DNA from 3 places in the Paraconexibacter sp. AEG42_29 genome. Region 2 is predicted to be linked to each of the others. Evidence: riboswitches for the same ligand, from Rfam matches in the RefSeq annotation. Region 2 holds a riboswitch; each other region holds the start of a gene.

Region 1 (7,521 bases), 620 kb from region 2:
GCGACGCCACGCAGATCCTGCAGGTGTTCCAGCAGTGGCGGCAGAACCCCGCGTCCGCCTGGAAGGCGCCGCTGCTCGAGCGCGTGCTGGCGGGCGCGCACTTCACCGGCAAGCCGTCGGCGCCGTACGGGCGCGGGTCGGTCCACGACTACATGCACGCCAAGGTGACCGTCGCCGACGACACGGCGTTCATCGGGTCCTTCAACCTCAGCCGCTCCGGGGAACTGAACGCCGAGAACGTGGTCGAGATCCGCGACGCGGCCATCGCGACGCAGCTGGCGACCTTCGTCGACGCGCTCCGGGCGCGCTACCCCTCGCCGGTGCTCGTCCCCCACTGAAGCCCCATCGCGCGCTCGCAGATGGCGACGACCTCCTCCGCGTCGTCGGTGACGTGGAGCAGCTCGAGGTCCTTGGCGGCGATCAGCCCACGGGTCAGGAGCTGGTCGCGGATCCAGTCGAAGAGCCCGCTCCAGTAGGCGCTGTCGACGAAGATCACGGGGAAGTGGGCGACCTTGCCGGTCTGGATCAGGGTCAGGGACTCGAACAGCTCGTCGAGCGTCCCGAAACCGCCCGGGAAAACGACGAACGCACCCGCGTACCGGACGAACATGATCTTCCGCGTGAAGAAGTAGTGGAACAGCAGCGCGTCGTCCTGGTACGGATTGCCGCCCTGCTCGAACGGCAGCTCGATGTTGAGGCCGATCGACCGCGCGCCCGCCTCCTGGGCGCCGCGGTTGCCGGCCTCCATGATGCCGGGCCCACCGCCGGTGATGACGCTGAAGCCGGACTCGCCGAGGCGCCGGGCGACCTCGCGCGCGTGCTCGTAGATCGGATCGCCCGCAGGGATCCGGGCCGAGCCGAAGATCGAGACCGCGCGGGTGGTGCCGCGCAGGCGGTCGAAGCCCATCGTGATCTCGGCGGCCATGCGCTCCACGCGCTGGTCGTCGGTGTACTGCCCCTCGACGGTCGGCAGCTCGGCGGCGAGCAGCTCCTCGTCGGGGGTGCGGGCCCTGTGGGCGATGGGGTCGTGCGGGCGCTCCGTCATCTCAGGCGAGGCTACCGCCCGGAACCGGCGGGCAGGTGATCAGGCGGTGGTGCCCGGCGCCGAACGGCGCGCGAGCTCGGCATCGGCGCGGGCCTTCCGCGCCTTCGGGACGGCCTTGCTGATCGTGATGCGGTTGCGCGCCACGAGGCCGTACCCGCCGCGGACGAGCCACGGGAGCAGCTTCGCGATCAGGCCGAACGGCGCGGCCCCGGGCAGGACCCCGCTGACGACGCTGACGGCGTCCCCACCGGAGCGGATCGACCCGTCCGGCGCGACGACGTGCGCGGTCTTCAGACGATCGGCCGGAGCGATCGGGGCCAGGAGCTCCTGACCGCGAGGCGACTGGATGGCGACGGGCTCAAGGCCGCGCCGCCCCCTGTTGTCCCACGCGAGGATCTGCACGACGGTCCAGCGGCAGAAGCCGCAGTCCGCGTCGTACAGAAGCTGATGCGTCAGAGACCCACCGGATGCGAGACGCCGTAGCCCTTGGTGGGCCGACTGCTCTTGTGCCAGCGGCTGCCGTCTTCCTTCGCACCCGAGGTGTCGAAGCGCAGGCCGGCGACGACCATGTAGACGTGGCCGGCGTTGCCGTAGATCGTGACCCACTGGCCCGGGCCCTTCTCGCCCCAGGACGGGAAGTCGCCGGACACGAGCGGGGCGTCGAGCAGGTCGGCGCCGTGGAGGGCGTAGCTGACGCTGCCGGAGCAGTCGTAGCCCTTGTCCTCCCACTTGCCGTGCCCGCCGCCGTAGATGTACGGCGTCTTCGCGATCTTGTTGCCCGCGGCGATGATCTGCTTCACGGCATCCGGGGCGGACGCCGGGGCGATGGCCAGGCCGTCGGGGCCGACGGTCGCGCGGTCACCGGGACCGAGCTTCAGCGGCTGGGCCGCTGCGGTCGCGTCCGAACCGGCGGACGCCTGGCCGCGGAGGACCTCGATGTCCGGGGCGTCGACCACGCCGTCCTGCGGAAGCTTGTTGGCCTTCTCGAACTTCTTGACGGCCGTCGTGGTGCCCTTGCCGAACTCGCCGTCCACCGAGACCTTGAAGCCCGCGCGGTTGAGGAAGTCCTGCAGCACCTTGATGTCGTGGCCGCTCATGCCGGGGCGGACCGGGATGCGGTCGCCGAGGCTCTTCGTGCTGCCCGACGTCGTGCTGAAACCGCCGCCGTCGTACTGCGCCTTGCTGCCACCGGCCGCGGAGCGACGCAGGGCGTCGATCGTCTTGGGGCCGACGGTGCCGCTCTTGTCGAGCATCGCGATGCCCTGGAAGCGCTGGACGGCCTTCTTGGTGCCGGCGCCGAACGTGCCGTCGACGGTGGTCTTGATGCCGACCTGGACGAGCAGCTGCTGGAGCTCCTTGACGTCCTTGCCCTTGTCCCCCATCCGCAGCGAGCGGTCGCCGAGCTTGTTCGCCGCGAGGGCGGGAGCGGCGGGGAGCAGCGCCGGCCCGGCGAAGGAGCCGAGGACGAGCGCGCAGATCAGGTGCGTAAGACGACGACGTGAGGCGGGTTGCGACTTGGTGACGCGGGTACGGCGATAACGACGATGCAGCACGGGGATGAGACCTCGCTCTTTCGGGTGCCTACGGGGTTAGCTGACGGACTCGGGCTGAAAGAGCTGCCCTACGCCACGGTGAAGTGACGATTCGCCCCATGGCCGCACCTGGAAGAGCATGCGACCGACTGGTTCCCCCGATCTCACGCAGGCGGGCTGCGATCGACTCGGCTTGTGCAATGACGACGCGCGGAAGGCTACAGAAGACCGCGCGGATATGCCACGAGGTTTCCCGAAGTCGCCTGCAAGCCCCGTTTCAAGGCTTGCGCGCAGGTGTGCCTAGTCCGCAGGAGTTCCCCGGCCGGCGTCGACAGCGGCGATGACGGCGTCCGCGACGGCCAGCGCGACCCGCGCGCGACGCTCCAGCGACGACGCCAGGACGTACTCCCCGGGCGCGTGCGCGAGGCCGCCGAGCGGCCCCAGGCCGTCGACGCAGAGCGGCACGACGGCGGCGAAGTGGCTGGCGTCGCTCGCACCGCCGCGGCTGCCCGCGGTGATCGGCGATCCCAGCCGGGCCCCGGCGTCCGCGAGGATCGGCGCCATCGACTCCCGGTGGTCCATCCCGGGCCAGTGACGCAGGTTCTGCGCAGTGAGGGTGGCGCCGCCGACCTCGGCCGGGACCGCGGCCAGCACCGCCGCGAACGCGCTCAGCCGGTCGGCCCGGACGTCGCAGATCAGCTCCCCGGCCGCCGGGACCACGTTGAACGCCCCGCCGCAGTGCATCACCGTCGGGACGGCGGTCACCCGGTCGGGGCCGTGGGGGTCGTGGCACGCGGCGATCGCCTGGGCCGTCGCGGCGAGCGCCAGCAGCGCGTTGCGCCCGTCGTCCGGGCTCGTGCCCGAGTGGGCGGACCGACCCGCAGCGGTCACGCGGATCGTCCCCGCGGCCTTGCGGCGCACGACGACCCCGTCGTCGCCGGCGGCGTCCAGCTCCCCCGCCTCGAAGCACAGGCAGGCGTCGTAGCCCGCGAAGCGCGGCCCGTGGGCGAACTCGCCGAGCCGCCACTCCTCGTCGGTCACCAGCAGCAGCGTGGCCTCGGCGATGTCGTCCGGGCGGGCGGCCAGCGCGTGGAGGACGCCGAGCGCGAGGACGTCACCGCCCTTCATGTCGACGCTGCCGGACCCGACGAGGCGGTCGGGGTCGCCGGGGTCCGCGGCGAGCGGCGCGTGCTCGTCGTGGGCGATCACCGTGTCGACGTGGCCCACGAGGACGATACGCGCGCGGCCGGTCCCGGAGATCCGCGCGATCAGGTCGCGGGCGTGGTGGGGCGTGGAGCAGGCGGGCCGTTCGATCACGGCGCCGTCCGGCAGGCGGTCGACGACAAGGTCGATCACACGGTCGGCGGCAGCGCTGTCCCCCGACGGCGAGGAGACGGCGACGAGCGCCGCGAGGTCCTGTCGGGCGGAGGCGGCGATCCGGGCGGCGTGCAGGTTGAGCCAGTCATCCATGTTCTTCGTAAAGTAGGGGCATGGGTTCAGTGAACGTCGGCGACCAGGCTCCGGACTTCTCCTTGGAGGGGACCAGCGGCACCTTCAGGCTCTCCGAGCACCGGGGTGAGCGCATCGTCCTCCTCTTCTACCCGGGCGACGACACGACGGTCTGCACCAAGCAGTTCTGCTCCTACCGCGACCACGAGGCCGACATGTCCTCGCTGAACGCGAAGGTCGTGGGCATCTCGACGGGGACGGTGGCGTCGAAGGAGGCGTTCGTCGCCAAGCACGGCCTGAAGACGGAGCTGCTGGCCGACGAGGACGGCGCTGTCGCGGCGCAGTTCGGCATCTTCGCCAAGCGCCTGAAGATGGCCAAGCGGACCGTGTTCATCATCGACGAGCAGGGCAAGGTCGCGCACAAGCACGGCAATCCGCTGTCGCTGACCTACGACGACGTGGACGACCTGAAGAAGGCGCTGGACGCCCTGCCCGCCGCCGCCTGAGCGCGGGCACGCGGGATCGGCCTACGGTGCGGCGGGGTCCTCCGCCGGCCGGTGCCAGACTGTCTGCTGAGGGAACGGGATCTCGATCCCGGCCTTGTCGAACGCCGCCTTGATGCGCTCGCGCAGGAGCCGGCTGATGCGCCACTGCTCGGCCGGCGTGGTCTTGACGACGAGGCGCAGCGTCACGCCACTGGCCCCCAGCGCCTCCACGCCCCACAGGTCGGGCTGCTCGAGCACGGAGTCCTTCTCCTTCCAGACCTGGTCCGCGGCGGCCTGGATGACCTCCTTGGCGTGCTCGATGTCGGTGTCGTAGGAGACCTCGACGTCCAGCAGCGACCGCGACCACAGTTGGCTCTTGTTGCCGACCTTCGCGATCTGGCCGTTCGGGACGTGCCAGACGGTGCCGTCGACGGCCCGCAGACGCGTGGTCCGCAGCGACACCTGCTCGACCGTGCCGGCCGCGTCGACGTCGATCTCGATGATGTCGCCGACGCCGAACTGGTCCTCGACCAGGATGAAGATCCCGCTCAGGAAGTCCTTGACGAGCGACTGCGCGCCGAAGCCGACGGCGAGGCCGATGATGCCGGCGCCGGCCAGGAGCGGCCGGAGGTCGATGCCGACGGCACCGAGGACCATGAAGCCGGCGATCAGGCCGATGACGAACGACACGATCGAGCGCAGGACACCGGAGAGCGCGTCCATCCGCTGCTCGCTGCGGAGGTTGTTCTCCCCGGTCGAGGCCAGGACGCTCGCCATCGGGCGACTGCGCGCGGCGGGGGCGCCGTCCTCGTCGACGCCGCGGCGACGGCGGTGGATCCGGCCAGGGAGCTGCAGCGCACCGGGCTGCAGGCGCGCGAGCAGCGTCCGGACCCCTCGGCGGGCGAGGCGGTTCGCGATGAACGCGATGAGCAGGATCCCGAGGATGCGCAGGGGCGTCCCGATGATCGTGTCGCCGAGCGTGGCCAGCGTCCGGTTGTCGGTCGCGTTCAGCAGCGTCCGGCACCAGAAACGGGGATCGTCACCGCAGACGGAGTCCATCCGGCGGACGGAGACGTCGGCCAGCGACACGGACGGGGACAGGACAGCGGACAAACCCATTCCGTAGGTCGTTGCCGATCGCGCCAGGTCGAAAACCCCGGATCACGTCAGCATGAGACGTGTAACCCACCTGGGCGGCGGATCGTCCGGTCAGGGCAGGGTGATGCTCCGCGAAGCGGTTCCATGGCGCCCCGCGGTCGTCGTGTACCGGACAGCGACCCGGTAGCGGACCCGTCGCAGCTTCCCTGCCAGCCGCACGCGGACCAGGCGCGCGGCCCCGGCGCGGACCCGGCTGCGGATGACGAGCGTGCCCACGCGACGACCGAACGGATCGATGACGCGGACGTCGGCCGCCCGCAGCGCCACGCCGTCGGCGCGCAGCCGGACTTGCAACGCCCGCTTCCCGCGCGCAGCCCGCACCACACCAGGGACCGTGACCGTCACGCGACCCTCGGCGGCCCGGACCGACGCCGCGGGCGGCGGCGGGGCCTGAAGGCCCGGCTGGACGACCGGCAGCGTGACGTCGGCGCGCGTGACGGTGAACGTGCCGCTGGCCGTCTGCGCGCGGAACAGCGAGCTGGCGGGCATCAGCTGCAGCGCGTAGCGCGCCCCCGGCCGCACGTGCAGCGCCACCGTCTCCAGGTCGCGGCTGATGGTGCGCGGCGCACCGTCGAGCACGACGGGCAGCGGGGTCACCTGGCCGCCGACCACCGTGCCCGAGTCGAGGTCCACGAGCTGGGCGAAGACGGGGACCGATGGGCCGCCACGCGCTGCCCCCTGGTAGGCCAGCGTCAGCTGCGGCGGGCCGACCACGTCGAGCTCCTCCGTCGGCGGCGGCAGCGGGACGCTGAGCGCGAGGGGTGACGGCGCCGACGTGACGAAGTTCCCCGGGCCGACCCCGGGGGTGATCGCGAGCGTCCCGGCCCCGCGGGCGGCCCACGTGGCCGGGGCGGGGGCCGGCGGGTAGTCGGGCGCGCTGTGCCAGACGCCGTCCTGGGACACCCACTCGAAACCGGGGCCGGTTTCCGCGAGCGGGTCGCGCTGCAGGTACCGCGCGAACCAGGCGAGGACTGCGCGTTCGATGCGGTGGGGTTCGGAGCCGGGGTTGCTGAGGCACGCGCCGTGGCCACCGCAGTGCCAGAGCATCTTCACCGGGACCCCGTTGCGGCGGAGGATCGCGTGGTTCGCGATCGCCTGGCGCAACGTCAGCAGGGTGTCCGGGGTGCCTTGGGTGAGGAAGGTCGGTGCGGTGATCCGGCCGACCAGGGTGCTGACGTCCCGCGCGTGCAGCAGCGCGATCGACGGCGGCGTGAGCGCGTCGGTCATCACCCCTTCGGTGAGCGCACGGGTCACCGCGGGGTCGAGGGAGCCCGACTCCAGGCCCGTCTTGGCGATCAGCCCGGGGACGAGCGACTGCGAGACGCCGAGGCCGAGCAGGATCCGCCCCCACCCGGCCTTGAAGGCGCCGTCGGGGGTGAGGCCCTCGCGTAGCGAGTTCCACGCCAGGTCCGGCACGATGGCGTCGATGCGCTGGTCCTGGCCGGCGGCGATCAGCTGGATGCCGCCGGCGTAGCTGGACCCCACCATCCCCACGCGTGGGTCGCCGGGCCCGTCCAGGACCGCGTCGGGCTGCTGCGCGACGGCGTCGATGAGCGCGCTGACGTCCCGCCCCTCGGAGGCCGGGTCGTCGAGCCTGGCCTCACCGCCGGACGCACCGAATCCGCGGGCGTCCCACGTCAGGATGTTGTAGCCGGCCAGGCGCAGCGGGCGCAGGCCGATCGAGCCGGCCGGGCTCGACGCCGAGTCCGGATCCAGCGCGCGATGCCCACCCCACCCGTGGCCGACGAGGACGGTCGGAGCGCGCTCGCCGGACGGCAGGCTCGCGGCGGGGTAGTAGGTCGCCAGGAGCTTCGTGCCGTCGAAGCTCCGCACGACGATCTCGCGCGCATGC
Region 2 (7,521 bases):
CGCTGCCGACTCGGCGGCGACGGCGGCCAGCAGGCCCGCATCGGTCATCGCCGCGTCCCGGTCCCCGACCTTCACGTTGACGAGCTTCTGCGGCAGCTTGTCCATGCCGCGGCGGTCCGCCAGATCACTGCCGGCGAGGGCCTCGAGCGTCAGCAGCGCGCTCGCGATGCCGTCGCCGGACGGGACGAAGTCCATGTCGATGATGTGGCCGGACTGCTCCCCGCCAAGGGCCCAGTCGCGGTCGCGCAGCGCCTCGAGGACGTAGCGGTCGCCCACCCCGGTCGTCTCGACCGCGATACCCGCGGCCGCCATCGCGGTGTGGAAGCCGTAGTTCGTCATCACCGTCACCGCGACGCCGCCGCCGCGCAGGCGGTCCTGCGCGCGCAGGTGCAGGGCGGCGAGCGCGATCAGCTCGTCCCCGTCGACGACGGCACCGGTGCGGTCGACGGCCAGGACGCGGTCCCCGTCGCCGTCGAAGGCGAAGCCCAGGTGATGGCCGCCGGCGACCACGGCGGCGCCCAGCGCCTCGACGTGGGTCGACCCGCAGCCGTCGTTGATGTTGCGCCCGTCCGGCTCGTCGGCGATCACGTGCGTCGTCGCGCCGAGGCGGCGGAAGATCTCGGGCGCGACCCGGTAGGTGGCGCCGTGCGCGCAGTCGAGCAGGACGTCGACACCCGTGAGGTCGAGCGCCTGGAAGCGGGTGTGCAGCTCGCGCAGGTAGTCCTCGTGCGTGCCGTGCAGCGGCCGGATGCGGCCCGTCCCGCCGGCCGGAGCCACGCGGTCGCCCGCGGCGTCGGCCGCGAGGATCGCCTCGATCCGCGCCTCGGTCTCGTCCGTCAGCTTCAGGCCGTCGGCGCCGAAGAACTTGATGCCGTTGTCGCGGTACGGGTTGTGGCTCGCCGAGATGACCGCGGCGACATCGAACCCATAGCGGGCAAGCAGCAGCGGTGCGGCCGGCGTCGGGAGGACACCGCCGAGCAGCACCTCGCCGCCGACGCTGGTGACGCCCGCGGCCAGCGCGGCCTCGAGCATCTCGCCGGACTCGCGCGTGTCGCGGATGACGAGGACGCGCGGGGCGGCGGCCGCAGCGGCCAGGGTGACGGCGCGGCCGAGGGCCAAGGCCAGTTCGGCCGTGAGCACCTCACCCGCGACGCCGCGGACGCCGTCCGTTCCGAACAGGTTCCTGCTGCTCATACTGGTGTTCCTAAGCGGGGACCGCCGGCGAGCGCCCGCACATCGGGCGTCGCGGCAGTCCCGAGGGCACTGAGTGCCCCTAGCGCTTGCTGAACTGCGGCTTCTTACGAGCCTTCTTGAGGCCCGCCTTCTTGCGCTCCTTGACGCGTGCGTCACGGGTCAGGAAGCCGCGGCGCTTGAGCTCGCCACGCAGGTTCGGGTCGGCCTCGAGCAGGGCCTTCGAGATGCCGTGGCGCAGCGCGCCGGCCTGCGACGAGACGCCGCCGCCGTGGATCGTCGCGATGACGTCCATCCGGTCCTCGTAGCCGACGGTCTCGAGCGGCTGGCGGATGTTCCGCTGCAGGGTGACCCGCGGGAAGAACACGTCGAGCGTCTTGCCGTTGATCGTGTAGGCGCCGGTGCCGGGCTTCAGGATGACGCGGGCGACGCCGGTCTTCCGCTTGCCGGTGGCGCGGTAGCGCGCGTCGGCGGACAGGTCGACGTTGGCGACGATCGGCGCGTCGTCGACGACGTCGCTGTCGTCGTCGTCCTGGATGATCTCCTCGCCGTCCTCGTCGTACAGCGTCTCGCGGCCCAGGGGATCCTGACCCTCCGTGACGATGTCGATCTCGAGGTCCATGCCGGGGATCGCCGGCTTGGCGCGCGGGGCGACGGGCTCGTCGTCGTCGCTGTCGTCCGCGTCGTCGATCTCCTCGACGGCGACGGGCTCCTCGGCGTCGGCGGCGGGTGCCGGTGCGGCCTCCTCGGCGGGGGCCTCCGCGACGGGGGTCTCCTCGGCGGCGGGCGTCTCCTCCACGACCTCCTCGGTCGGAGTCTCGGGGGCCACGGCCTCCGGGGTCTCCTCGGGGGTCGCGTCGTTCGGCGTCTCGTCAGCCATCAGGTCTTGATCTCCATCGGGGTCGGGCTCTGCGCGGCGTGCGGATGCTCCGCGCCGGCGTAGACCTTGAGCTTCGTGATCTGCTTACGGGCGAGGCGGTTGCGGGGCAGCATGCCCTTGACCGCGATGCGGATGACCTCTTCGGGGCGACGCTCCAGCATCTCCTCGAGGGTGCGGGACTTCAGGCCGCCCGGGTAGCCCGAGTGGCGGTAGTACCGCTTCTCGGCGCGCTTGTTGCCGGTCACGCTGATCTTCTCCGCGTTGATGACGACGACGAAGTCGCCGGTATCGACGTGGGGCGTGTACTCGGGCTTGCGCTTGCCGCGCAGCGCGTCGGCGATCTGGGTCGCGAGCCGGCCGAGCGTTTGCCCGTTGGCGTCGACGAGCACCCAGTTGCGCTCACGGTCAGTTGTATTTGCGACGTAGGTCTTCACGGCGAGAGAGGCCGCGCTGTCGGCGCGCGGCGGCGGTGGAGTGTAGCGACGGAGTGGCTCCAAGCGCGTTCTGACACGCAGCCGGGACAGGCCTTCCTGCGCACAGGGTATCCTGCCGACGCAATCCATGACTGCCGAGTCCCCTCGCATGCCGCCGCGAGGGGAGCGGGGGACCCATCGGAGCCCTGGCTCCAGGGGCGAATCCGGGCATTTTGCCTGGTAATGCGGACCTTGACCGCATGAGCCCGTCAGCTCACCCCGTAGGCCGTTCAAACAAGGAGCTGAGCTTGCCGCATGACCCGCTGGACCCTCCGCGCCCCGGACGAGGGCGTCGCCTCCGCGTGTTGCGGACGGGTCTGCTCGCGTTCGCCGCGCTGCCCGTGGCGTTCGCAGGGCCCGCGGCCGCGCAGACAGGGGGCGGCGTCACGGCCGACCCGGACGGCAAGCTGACCGACCCGGCGGTCAGCGGCAGCGCGGCAGCAGGTACCACGAAGGTCCCGGTCGTGAAGGCCCGCCCCAAGCCGCTCCTGATCACCTGCCGGACAGCTTGCGCCGGGCTGGACACCGTCCGCCCGGGCGGGGTCGTGCGGGTGACGGGCGACGCCATGGACGGCGCCCGGACCGTGATCTTCAAGGGCGGCAAAGGCGGCAAGGACGACACGAGCGCGCCTGCCGTCCGCGTCGCGCCGGACGCCGTCGACGCGGTTCTCCCTGTCGGCGCAGCCAGTGGACCGGTCCAGGTCCGCGGCGCCGAGGGCGCGGCGTCCCGCACGACCGGCAAGACCATCACCGTCCTCACCCCGGGGACCATGGCGCTCAGCGCGGCGCGCGCGTCGAGCCCTGCCACCGCTCGCGTGGACACCGGCAAGGTCTTCTTCCGCGGCGCCCACCAGGCGACCGTGAGCGTCTTCGTCCCCGAGGGCCCGCCGCAGCACGTCGTCCTCGACCTCGAGCGCATCTCTGACAAAGCGGTGGTCGGCCATTGGGAGCTCGACGCCCCGGGCGGCACCGTCCAGTCGGTCGCCTGGACCGGCGTGGTAAAGGGGAGCGTGCAGTCCGACGGCCGCTACCGATTCCGCATCCAGACCGCCGCCGCCGGCGCTGCGGCGGTCCCGACCTCCGCGGCCTTCACGTTCCTGGGGAACATCTTCCCCATCCGCGGCACGCACAGCTACGGCGAGGGCATCGCCCGCTTCGGCGCCGGCCGCACCGGCCACACCCACCAGGGCCACGACGTCTTCGCGGCGTGCGGGACCCCGATGGTCGCCGCGCGCGGCGGGAAGGTGAAGTTCGCCGGGACCGACGGCAACGCCGGGAACTACATCGTCATCGACGGCGCGGGCACCGGGACGGACTACGTGTACATGCACCTGAAGGGTCCGGCGCTCGCGGTCAAGGGGGACACGGTCTACACGGGTCAGCCGATCGGCGAGGTCGGGGACACCGGCGACGCGAGCGGCTGCCACCTGCACTTCGAGCTGTGGAAGTCCCCGGGCTGGTACACGGGCGGCAAGGTCTTCGACCCCCTCCCGAGCCTGAAGCGGTGGGACAAGCAGTCCTGAGCGGACCGGTGGTCCAGCGCAGGGAGAGGTCGTGCCCGTGCGATGAAGCGATGGGCGTGTAGAACGCGACACAGCATCTGACGACGGCGCGATCGGGACTGGTGTCCGTGGTGGGCGGGGTCGGCGTCGCGGGTGGGCGGTGGGACCTTGCGCGCTGGTGCATGTATGACGTGCACCTGGGCGCAAGGTCGCGGACTGCCGCGGTTCGCCTGGCCGGCCACCCGTCCCACGCCCCGCACCCGAGACCATGCAGCCTGCCAGCGCCCACCGCCATCAGCAGCCCGCAGTTCCTGAAGCCGCCACGACGGGGCGGTCCTCGGCGTCAGCGCCACCGACCTCCCGGCCACGAGGCTCGGGGTCAGCAGGTCCCGTCCACGAGTCCAGGGGTCAGCGCCAACGAGGCAAGGCCCTCTCCGCGCCAAGGGTGCCTCGCTCGAAAGGGCGAAGCGAGCACCCTCACAGAACGCGAAACGGCATCTGAGGACGGCACGATCGGGACTGGCGGCCGTGCGAGCTGCGGTTCCGCAGGTGGTCCTGGGTGGCAGCCGGCGGGGCGGGAGCGGAGTGCGCGCGGAGGTCCGGGAGCTGGACAGCCCGGCTGGGCGTGTGACGCGTGGAGGGTTTCGGGGACATGCCCCGCCGAATCCTCCGCGGACCCGCGCGATCCACCACTCGTCCCGCCCGCCACCAACCCCCCGCGGCGTCAGCACCATCAGCGCCCCACCAGGCTCGGCGCCACCGACCCCAACGCCCCCTTCAGGGCGAGGGAGCGCGTTCCCAGCCGGTGAGCGCTACTCCCACTCGATCGTGCCCGGGGGCTTGGACGTGATGTCCAGGACCACCCGGTTGACCTCGCGCAGCTCGCCGATCATGCGCGCCGCGATCTGCTCCAGCAGGTCGTACGGCAGCCGCGCCCAGTCGGCGGTCATCGCGTCGTCCGACGTCACCGCGCGGATGACCACCACGTAGCCGTAGGTGCGCTCGTCGCCCTGGACGCCGACCGTGCGGACGTCCGGGAGGACACAGAAGGACTGCCACAGGTCGCGATAGAGGCCGGCGCCGCGGATCTCGTCCTGGAGGATCGCGTCAGCGTCGCGGAGCAGGTCCAGGCGCTCCTTGGTCGCCTCACCGCCGACCACGCGGATGGCCAGACCCGGGCCGGGGAACGGCTGGCGCCAGACGAGGCGCTCGGGCAGGCCGAGCTCCGCGCCGACCGCGCGGACCTCGTCCTTGAACAGCGCGCGCAGCGGCTCCACGAGCTCGAACTGCAGGTCGTCCGGCAGCCCGCCGACGTTGTGGTGCGACTTGATGGTCGCCGCGCCTGTCCCGCCGCCGGACTCGATGACGTCCGAGTAGAGCGTGCCCTGGACGAGGTACTTCGCGCCTTCGCCACCGGAGGCGAGTTTCAGCGCCTCCTCCTCGAAGACGCGGATGAACTCGGTCCCGATGATCTTGCGCTTGGCCTCGGGTTCGCTGGTCCCGCGGAGTTTGTCGAGGAAGCGGGTCTCGGCGTCGACGGCGACGAGCGGAACCTTGAAGGTGTCGCGGAACGTCTTGACGACCTGGTCGCCCTCGTTCTTGCGCATCATCCCGTGGTCGACGAAGACGCACGTGAGCTGGTCGCCGACCGCGCGGTGCACGAGCAGCGCGGCGACGCTCGAGTCGACCCCGCCCGACAGTCCGCAGATGACCTTGCGGTCACCGATCTGCTCGCGGATGAGGCGGATCTGGTCGTCGACGATGTTCGCGGCGGACCACGTCATGTCGCAGCCGCAGATGTCCCCGAGAAACTTCTTCAGGATGTCCTGGCCGAACGGCGTGTGGACAACCTCGGGATGGAACTGGATGCCGTAGATCGCCTTCTCGACGGACTCGAAGGCGGCGACCGGCGACACCGTGGAGGACGCCAGCGCGGTGAACCCGGGCGGCGGCGCGTAGACCGTGTCGCGATGGGACATCCAGCAGGCCTGCTCCAGCGGCAGGCCTTCCAGCAGGCGACCTGACTCCTTGACCGTCAGCGTCGACCGCCCGAACTCGCCGACCTCGGCGCTCTGGACGTCGCCGCCCAGGGCCTGGGCGACGAGCTGCATCCCGTAGCAGATGCCCAGGACCGGGATCCCGAGCTCCAGCAGGGCCGGGTCCAGCGCCGGGGCGCCCTTGGCGTAGACCGACGAGGGCCCACCCGACAGGATCAGCCCCTTCGGCTTCCGCCGCGCGACCTCCTCGGCCCCGACGTGGTTCGGCAGCAGCTCGCTGAACACGCCGCACTCGCGCACGCGGCGGGCGATCAGCTGCGAGTACTGACCGCCGTAGTCGAGGACGACGACCTCGTCGGTGTTGCGGGGGACGTCCAGCGGCGCCGACTCGTCTGCCAGTTCGGTGGCAGCGGTCGACGCCGTGACGAGGCCGTCTGGATGGTTCAAGCGCTGGTCTCGGCCAGTGCCGGCGTCTTCTCGACCGGGGCGCCGTGGGTGGACGGGTCCGAGTCACGCGGCGGGGCGGCGGCCGCGCCGCGTGAGCCCATGCCCACGCCCTGCGACTGCTGCAGCAGCTTGCCCTCGGTCTGCAGCGACGGGGCGATCATCAGCTCCGCCCGGTTGAACTCGGCGATGTCCTGGTAGCCGCAGGTCGCCATCGAGGTCCGCAGGCCGCCCATGAGGTTGAACGTGCCGTCGTTCTCGTGGGCAGGCCCGGTGACGATCTCCTCCATGGTGCCGTTCTGCACCGTCTGCACGCGCGCACCGCGCGGGAGCGTCGGGTGGAACGTGGCCATGCCCCAGTGGTAGCCGCGGCCGGGCGCCTCGTAGGCGCGGGCGAGCGGCGAGCCGACCATCACGGCGTCCGCGCCGCAGGCGATCGCCTTGGACACGTCACCGCCGGTGCGCATGCCGCCGTCGGCGATGACCTGGACGTACTCGCCCGTCTCCAGCATGTTCGTCGAGCGGGCACCGGCCACGTCCGCGATCGCGGTCGCCTGCGGGACGCCGACGCCGAGGACGCCGCGGGTGGTGCAGGCCGCTCCGGGCCCGACGCCGACCAGGACGCCGGCCGCGCCGGTCCGCATCAGGTGCAGGCCGGTGTGGTAGCTGGCACAGCCGCCCGCGATGACGGGGATGCCGACCTCGCGGATGAACTCCTTGAGGTTCAGCGGCGTGGACGTCATCGACACGTGCTCGGCGGAGACGACCGTGCCCTGGATCACGAGGATGTCGAGGCCGGCCTCGAGCGCGAGCTCGTAGTACTGCGTCACGCGCTGCGGGGTCAGGGACGCGGCGGTGACGACGCCCTGGTCCTTGATCTCCTTGATGCGCTGAGTGATCAGGTGGGGCTTGATCGGCTCCTGGTAGATGGCCTGCATCTCCCGCGTCGCCACGTCCTTCGGCAGCTGGGCGATGCGCTCCAGCTCCTCCTCCGCGTTCTCGTAGCGCGTGAAGATGCCCTCGAGGTTCAGGAC
Region 3 (7,521 bases), 1.1 Mb from region 2:
CTTCTGCATCGTCTCCGGCCCTGTCATGACCGACTGCGGTCCGCCGCAGTACGTGCAGCCGAGCGTCAGGCTGCGGATGCGGGAGCCGTGGCGCAGCGCGAGTTCCTGCGCGACCATGCCGCCCATCGAGATGCCCAGGACGTGCGCGGACTCCCAGCCGAGCCGGTCCAGGAGCGCTGCGGCGTCGTCGGCGAGGTCGACGATCGAGAAGCCCTCGTCGACCGCCGGCGAGAGCCCGATCCCGCGGTGGTCGTAGGCGACGACGTCGAAGTCGGGCGCGAGCGCCGTGAGGAACTCGTCGCCCCAGGACTTGTGCGTCCCGCTCATGCCCTGGATGAGGAGCAGGGGCTCGCCGGTGCCGCCGCGGGTGAAGTGCAGGTCCATGGGCGGCGACCCTACCGACGCCCAGGCTCAGACAGGCAGGGCGAGCTGCACGGGCTCGGGGGCCGGCTCCTCGGTCCCGCCGAACGAGGCCACCCGGACCCCGAGCAGCCGCACCGGCCGCGGCGGGGCGTACTCGCGCAGGAGCTCGAGAGCGACCTGGCCGACGTGCTCGACCTCGTTCGTCGCGTGCGCGATGGTGCGGGCGCGCGTGACGGTCGTCCAGTCGTCGAGGCGGACCTTGATGGCGATCGTCCGCCCCGCCCGCTCGTGCTTCTGCAGCCCTTTGCACAGCTGGTCCGCGAGCCGGTGCAGTTGCGCCTCGAGCTCGTCGCGCACCGTGATGTCGACGTCGAAGGTGGTCTCGCGGGACTCCGACACCGCCTCCCGGACGGCCTCCACGTGCGTCGAGCCCTCGAAGCGGGCACGCGCGGCGAGCCACGGACCCTGCCGCGGGCCGAAGGCGCCGGTGAGCACGTCCGGATCGGCCTTAGCAAGCGCGGCGAGCGTCGTGATCCCGAGCTCGTCCAGCCGCTCCGCCGTCTTGGCGCCGATCCCCGGCACGAGGCGCGGCGGGGATCCGGCGAACCGGACGCACGCCTGCTCGCGGGTCAGGACGACGAACCCCTGGGGCTTCTCGGCTTCGGAGGCGACCTTCGCGACGAGCTTGTTGGGGCCGATGCCGACCGAGGCGTCGAGCCCGGTCGCCGCGCGGATCTGCGTGACCAGCCGGCGCATGCTCGCTCGTGGCGAGAGCAGGCCTGTGAGGTCCAGGTAGGCCTCGTCGAGGCCCATGACCTCGACTTCGTCGACGGCCCCGCGGACCAGGCCCATCACGACGGCCGACTGCTCGCGGTAGGCCGGGAAGTCGGGCGGGATGACCACCGCCTCCGGGCACAGGCGGCGCGCGCGGGACATCGGCATCGCCGAGCCGACGCCGGACCGGCGCGCCTCGTAGCTCGCGGTGGTCACGACGGCCCGCGGCCCGGATCCGCCCACGACGACCGGCCGGCCCTTCAGCTCAGGGCGCCGGAGCAACTCCACCGACGCGTAGAACGCGTCGATGTCGAGGTGGGCGATGACCGGGGGCACGCGCGTCACAGGCTACGTGCCGCCCAGGACGGCATGGTGCGAACAGACGTTCGCACCATGCGGAAGGGTCGTCCCGGGGTGATGTCGGGTCCGGCCGCGCAGACCGCCGCAGGTCGCGGCGGCGCGCAGCCGCGGCCCTACTTGGTCGCGAGGACCGTCCCGAGGTCGCCGAACCCGAGGGCGCGCTTGGTGGCGCCCGTGAGGTCGAACTCGCGGCCGCCGACGAACGGGCCGCGATCGATGACGCGCACGCGCACGGACTTGCCGCGGTACCGGAGCGTCAGCTTGGTGCCGCAGGGCAGCGTCTTGTGCGCGACACCGAGCTCGTTGTAGCCGAGCGTGCCGCCACAGGCGAGCGGGTTGCCGTACAGCGCGTACCACGAGGCGTACGCCCGGCGGAAGACGTTCATCCGGCCGGCCGCCCGCGCGGTCCGCTTGTCGAACTGGTCGCCGGGGAACTGCACGCGCAGCGTGAGGACCCCGGGACGCTGCGGCTTGTAGGCGAAGCTGAACCGGCCGCCCTGACGCGTGAGCGTCCGGTCGACGGTCGACCAGCCGTTGCCGCGACGGACCTGCAGGCGCACGACGCGGCCGCGCAGCGAGGGCTGGAGCTTGCCGCGGACGGACGTGGTCCGCCCGATGGTCACGTTGCGCCCGACCTGCTGGACCCAGACGCTGGCCTGCGTGCGCTTTCGCTCGCGCTTGGTCTGCTGCTTCGCAGCACCGCCGGTGGCCTTCGCGGATGATGCGGCGCGCGTGGTATCGGCTGCGCCGGTGGTGGGCACCACGGCGAGCGTGGCGCAGACGGCTGTCGCGCCGGCCGTCAGGCGGGCACGGGACATGTTCGTCGGCCTCATGGAGGTCGACCTCCTTCTGTGTCATGTCGCCTACGGGGTTAGCTGTCGGGCTCGCAACACCACCCGTCACGCACCGTGCGTGTCGTGGTCGTGCCGCTACACCGGCAGAGAGCCGGCGATTCGCCCCATCCGGTTCTGCTCTGCGCAGCCCCGGTAGTGGGTCCCCCGCTCGTCCCCGCATGGATGGGAGACGACTCGGCGATCGAACAGTTGTTCGCTCAGCGTAGCGAACGCAACTGCAGCTTGTGTGTTGCTGGTCACACAGCAATGAGGTGCGACGCCGTGCGTCAGATCGGGGCGCGCGGCACCGCGACGCCGGGCGTGGCGGCCAGCGCGATCGCGGACGCAACCGCCGGGATGATCGCGAACCGCTCGTCGGGCGCCTCGGCGTACTGGCGCAGCGCCAGCGCCAGCAGGCCGTCGACGAGGTCGAGCAGCGGAGCCAGGTCCGCGCCGGCCTCGTGCTGGCAACCCAGACGGGCCAGCGCGAGCGGCTCGGTCGGGTCGGCCTCGGCGATCGCGACGTGCACCGCCGCGGCAGCATGGGCGATGACGCGCTCGAGCGCCGGGTGGCGTGGCCCGAGGCCGTGCTCGCCCCGCGCCGGCCCGTGGTCCTCGAGGTCCGCCCCCGCGATGACGCGCGCGAGCTGACCACCGGCCATCGACGCCATCGCGGCGCCGTCGATGCCCACCTGCCGCGCGCACCGCCGCAGCAGGAACGCAGCCATCAGCCCAGGCCCGTACGGCATGTCGCTCGCGTAGAGGATCTGACCCGGCGGGATGCTCGTCACCAGCGCCAGCAGGTCGGGCGCGAGCCACCACGAGGTGTCGAAGAGCAGGTTCGGGAGCTCGGCCGCCGCGCCCGCCAGCAGCCCGAGGTCGCTGATGCCGGCGTGCGCGAGCACGATCCGCGCCTCCGGGTAGCGCCGCGCCAGGTCGGCGCAGGCCAGTCCGAGGTTCGGGATCCCGCGCCCGGCGTGCAGCAGGACCGGGGCGCGTCGGCCCCCGGCCAGCGCGACGAGCTCCTCGACGACCGGGTGCGGGACCCCGAACGCGTCGCTGCGGGGATGGAGCTTGATGCCGGCGGCGCCGGCCGCGAACCCGCGTCGCGCTTCGTCGAGGGCGCCCTCCGCGTTCGGGTCCACGCGCAGCAGCCAGTCGAGCCGGCCGGCCGATGCGGCTGCCTGCGCGGCGATCATGTCGTTGGCCGGCGGGTAGCCGCCGGGCTCGTGCATGGGATACACGAGCCCGCTTGCGTGCCCGGCGGCGTCGAGCCCCTCGAGGATCTCGTCGAGCGTCCCCTTCACCCCGTCCGGATCGTTGTGACCGATGTGCAGGTGGGCGTCGCGCCAGGTGAGGTCGCCGGTGTCCTCGCGCAGGAGCGCGGCGATCGACCGCGCCTGCGGCAGTCCGTTGACGGGCATCGGGCCAGCTTATTGGCCGCCTGCGTCGGCCGGCCTGGCGTCATTCGTTAGGTATCCCTAATACCAACTGGTAGGGTCGGCATTCATGAGCCCGCGCCCGCGCTTCCTGTCCACGATCTCCGAACAGGCCTGCCCGGGACTCGGGGACGTGCTGCTCGCCCTCGCCGCCGAGTTCGGGGCGACGACCACGGGCCGCGTCGACGACGACCTCGACGCTCGCGCGCTGCAGGCGATGCCGGCACGCGGCCAGGACGCGCTCGCGCAGGCGACCGCGCTGCGGGCGGCCCTGTGCGACATCGACCGCGCCCCCACGGGCCACGGCACCCGCGCGTTCCGCGTCGACATGGCGGTCGCCGACCTGCGTGCCGACCCGCTCCTGCTCGTGGTCATCGGCGCCGAGGTCGCAGCGCGCGCGGGACTGCGGTTCGGCGTCAGTGCCAGCGGCAAGGAGCACCTGCTCGTCTTCCGCGGCCCGACAGGACCGGCCGGCCCCGTCGCGCTCGACCTCGCGCATCCGGCGCGGCCGATCCTCACCGGTGACGCCGTCCCGACCCCGCTCGTGCGCCGCTGCGGACATCAGCTGGCCTTCGCGCTGCTCAACGGGCTCGCGGTCGACGCCTGGCTGGCCGGCGACCTCGCGAACGCGGAGCACGCGTGCGACCTGCGGCTGCAGCTGCCGATCGACGGGGCGACGCGCGAGCGGATCGAGCTCGAGGCCAAGCGGCTGCGCGCATCCCGCAACTGAGAGACGGACGGGCGCCCCGCATGGACGGGGCCGCCGGGCGCTACGCGGCGTCGGCCACGAGCGCGCCGATGCGGCCCTCGGCCAGCAGGTCGTCGCGGAGCTTGGTGAGCCCGAGGCGGATGCGGCTCTTCGCGGTGCCGAGCGGGACGCCGGCGCGCTTGGCGATCTGGTCGGCGGTCAGCCCGCCCCAGTAGGCCAGGACGACGGCCTCGCGCTGGGCCTCGGGCAGCTGCCGCAGCGCCTCCTGCACGGCCGAGCGGTCGCCCTCGCGCTCGACCATCGCCGACGGCCGCTCCTCGACGCGGGCCTCGTCGTGGGCGACGACGAGCTTCAGCCGGTCCCCGGCGCGACCCGCGGCCTGGCCCTCGCGCCACAGGTCGAGGGCGCGCGAGCGGGCCATCAGACGCAGGTAGCTGCCGAGCTCGCCGCGGCGGGCGTCGAACTTGGCCGGGCTGCGCCAGACCTTGACGAAGACGTCCTGCACGACGTCCTGAGCCTGGGCCTGGTTGCCCAGGATGCGGTACGCGGCCCCGTAGACGCCACGGTGGTGCTCGTCGTAGGCGCGGGAGAAGGTGGTGTGATCGGCAAGGTTCATGGCGGCGGAATCCAATGGAAGTGAGGGGAAGCGGTAGCAACCTTCAACACGCTGTTACCCAACCTTACACAAGATGAACAAGGTCTTCAATGAGTCGATGCTGCGACAATCCCGCGCCCATGCGGATCGCCCTCGCCCAGCTGAACACGACCGTCGGCGACCTGCCCGGAAACCGCGCCCTGATCGAGGGTGCGATCGCGGATGCCCGCGCCGCCGGGGCGGCAATCATCCTCGTCCCCGAGCTGGCGATCACCGGCTATCCGCCCGAGGACCTGCTGCTCAAGGAGCACCTGCTGGCCGCCGCCCGGGCCGAGCTCGAGGCGATCGCCGCGCAGACCCACGGCATCGTCGCGGTCGTCGGCTTCCCCGAGCGCGCGGACGACGTCTACAACAGCGCAGCCGTGATCGCGGACGGCGGCGTCCGCGCGATCTACCGCAAGCTCCGGCTCCCGAACTACGGCGTCTTCGACGAGCTGCGCTACTTCCAGGCCGGCACCATGCCCATGGTCATCGAGGTGGACGGCGTCACCGTCGGCCTGACCATCTGCGAGGACCTGTGGATGCCGGGTGCACCGGCGACCCCGGAGGCGCTCGCCGGCGCGCGGCTGATCCTCAACATCTCCGCGTCGCCCTTCCATGCCGGCAAGGCCTCCGCGCGCGAGACGATGCTCGCGCAGCGCGCACGGGACAACCTCGCGGCCGTCGCCTTCTGCGCCCTCGTCGGCGGCCAGGACGAGCTCGTCTTCGACGGCTCGTCCGTCGTCGTCGACCACAACGGCCTGCCGATCGCCCGGGCGCCGCAGTTCCGGCCCGCGCTGCTGGTGTGCGACGTCGACACGGACGCGGCCGGCAGCGCCCGGCTCCACGACACCCGCCCGCGGCTGGCCGCCCGCGAGGAGCCGCCGGTCTACGAGCACGGCGGCACCTTCACCACCGCGGCACCCGACCACGTCCTCGCGCCGGCGACGAGCCACGCGCAGGCCGGAACGATCGCCGTCCGCCCGCCCGCCGTGCAGGAGGTCTACGAGGCGCTCGTGCTCGGGGTCCACGACTACATCGCCAAGAACGGGTTCCAGCGCGTCGTCCTCGGCCTCTCGGGCGGGGTCGACTCGACCCTCGTCCTGCTGATCGCCGTCGACGCGCTCGGAGCCGACCGGGTCAGCGTCGCGGTCATGCCCTCGCGCTACTCCTCCGACGGCACCCAGGGCGACGCGCGACAGCTGGCCGCGAACCTGGGGGTCCAGTGCCTGGACCTGCCGATCGAGCAGCCGATGCTCACCTACGAGGCGCTGCTCGGCGAGGTCTTCGCCGGCCGCGAGCCCGACCTGACCGAGGAGAACCTGCAGGCGCGCATCCGCGGCAACCTGCTGATGGCGCTGTCGAACAAGTTCGGCTGGATCGTCCTGACGACCGGCAACAAGTCCGAGATGAGCGTCGGCTACTCCACGCTCTACGGGGACAGCGCGGGCGGCTTCGCGGTCATCAAGGACGTCCCCAAGACGCTGGTGTACGAGCTCACCGCGTGGCGTCGCGCGCGTGACGCGAGCGATCCGGTCCCGGACTCGATCGTCTCGCGGCCGCCGTCCGCCGAGCTGCGCCCGGACCAGAAGGACTCCGACTCCCTTCCGCCCTACGACGTCCTGGACCCCATCCTGCAGGGCTACGTCGAGCAGGACCTCGGCCCGGACGCGCTGATCGCGCGGGGACACGACGAGGACGCCGTGCGGCGCATCGTCCGGCTCGTCGACCTCGCGGAGTACAAGCGCCGCCAGCAGCCGCCCGGCGTGAAGATCACCCCGCGGGCGTTCGGGCGCGACCGGCGGCTGCCGATCACGAGCCGCTGGCGCGGCTGACCCGGGTCAGACCGGCGCGGTGGGCAGGGGCCGCACCGCGATCGTCATGCGGATCAGGGAGCACAGGCGACCGGCGTCGTCGGTGATCTCGACCTCCCAGACCCATGTGGTCCGTCCCTTGTGGCGCCGGATCGCCGTCGCGTGGATCGTGCCCTCGAAGATCGGGCGCAGGAACGACGTCTGGTTGCTCAGGCCCTGGGCGGACATGCCGTCCTCGATGACGACCCGCGCGGTGCCGATCGACGTGATCGACTCGGCGATCGACGCGAAGACGCCGCCGTGGACGAGCCCCATCGGCTGCTTGACCTTATCGCTGACCTCGACGGTCGCCGTGACCCGCTCCGGCGTGACCTCGCCGAGCTGCAGCCCGTAGAGGGCGTCGAAGGTCTGCTCGTACGGGATCGCGGGCTCGAAGTCCATGAGGCCGCGGAGTCTATGCGCGCACGCGCGCAGGGGAGGTTGCGCCGCAGCACCGGGCGCTCCGGACTAGGCTTGTCGGTCGATGAGCCGTCTCGACGAACTTCCCGCCGACCAGAAGGCCACGCTCCAGCTGCTGCTGAAGCAGGGCAAGAGC

Evidence for each region. Region 2 has a riboswitch for cyclic di-AMP ahead of DSM112329_RS17460 (peptidoglycan DD-metalloendopeptidase family protein). Riboswitches for the same ligand answer to the same signal wherever they lie in the genome.
Region 1: it holds a riboswitch for cyclic di-AMP, as region 2 does, so the genes downstream of both, DSM112329_RS20465 (peptidoglycan-binding protein) here and DSM112329_RS17460 (peptidoglycan DD-metalloendopeptidase family protein) in region 2, are expected to answer to the same signal.
Region 3: it holds a riboswitch for cyclic di-AMP, as region 2 does, so the genes downstream of both, DSM112329_RS12265 (septal ring lytic transglycosylase RlpA family protein) here and DSM112329_RS17460 (peptidoglycan DD-metalloendopeptidase family protein) in region 2, are expected to answer to the same signal.

The regions. Positions count from the first base shown of each region.
Region 1 covers NZ_CP114014.1:4,220,959-4,228,479, forward strand. Annotated here, with positions in the region: gene DSM112329_RS20450 (phosphatidylserine/phosphatidylglycerophosphate/cardiolipin synthase family protein) at 1-338, shown strand, start outside; gene DSM112329_RS20455 (TIGR00730 family Rossman fold protein) at 308-1,045, opposite strand; gene DSM112329_RS20460 (DUF393 domain-containing protein) at 1,085-1,558, opposite strand; gene DSM112329_RS20465 (peptidoglycan-binding protein) at 1,498-2,598, opposite strand; cyclic di-AMP (ydaO/yuaA leader) riboswitch at 2,609-2,781, opposite strand; gene DSM112329_RS20470 (M20/M25/M40 family metallo-hydrolase) at 2,878-4,047, opposite strand; gene DSM112329_RS20475 (peroxiredoxin) at 4,068-4,532, shown strand; gene DSM112329_RS20480 (mechanosensitive ion channel family protein) at 4,554-5,624, opposite strand; gene DSM112329_RS20485 (CocE/NonD family hydrolase) at 5,721-7,521, opposite strand, start outside.
Region 2 covers NZ_CP114014.1:3,599,394-3,606,914, forward strand. Annotated here, with positions in the region: gene glmM (phosphoglucosamine mutase) at 1-1,194, opposite strand, end outside; gene rpsI (30S ribosomal protein S9) at 1,274-2,071, opposite strand; gene rplM (50S ribosomal protein L13) at 2,071-2,505, opposite strand; cyclic di-AMP (ydaO/yuaA leader) riboswitch at 2,628-2,788, shown strand; gene DSM112329_RS17460 (peptidoglycan DD-metalloendopeptidase family protein) at 2,847-4,067, shown strand; gene guaA (glutamine-hydrolyzing GMP synthase) at 4,859-6,442, opposite strand; partial or broken gene DSM112329_RS17470 (GuaB3 family IMP dehydrogenase-related protein) at 6,637-7,521, opposite strand, start outside.
Region 3 covers NZ_CP114014.1:2,534,094-2,541,614, reverse strand. Annotated here, with positions in the region: gene DSM112329_RS12275 (alpha/beta fold hydrolase) at 1-384, opposite strand, end outside; gene dinB (DNA polymerase IV) at 412-1,473, opposite strand; gene DSM112329_RS12265 (septal ring lytic transglycosylase RlpA family protein) at 1,611-2,330, opposite strand; cyclic di-AMP (ydaO/yuaA leader) riboswitch at 2,342-2,541, opposite strand; gene DSM112329_RS12260 (amidohydrolase family protein) at 2,618-3,754, opposite strand; gene DSM112329_RS12255 (hypothetical protein) at 3,840-4,499, shown strand; gene DSM112329_RS12250 (sigma-70 family RNA polymerase sigma factor) at 4,540-5,094, opposite strand; gene DSM112329_RS12245 (NAD+ synthase) at 5,214-6,947, shown strand; gene DSM112329_RS12240 (PaaI family thioesterase) at 6,954-7,367, opposite strand; gene DSM112329_RS12235 (hypothetical protein) at 7,450-7,521, shown strand, end outside.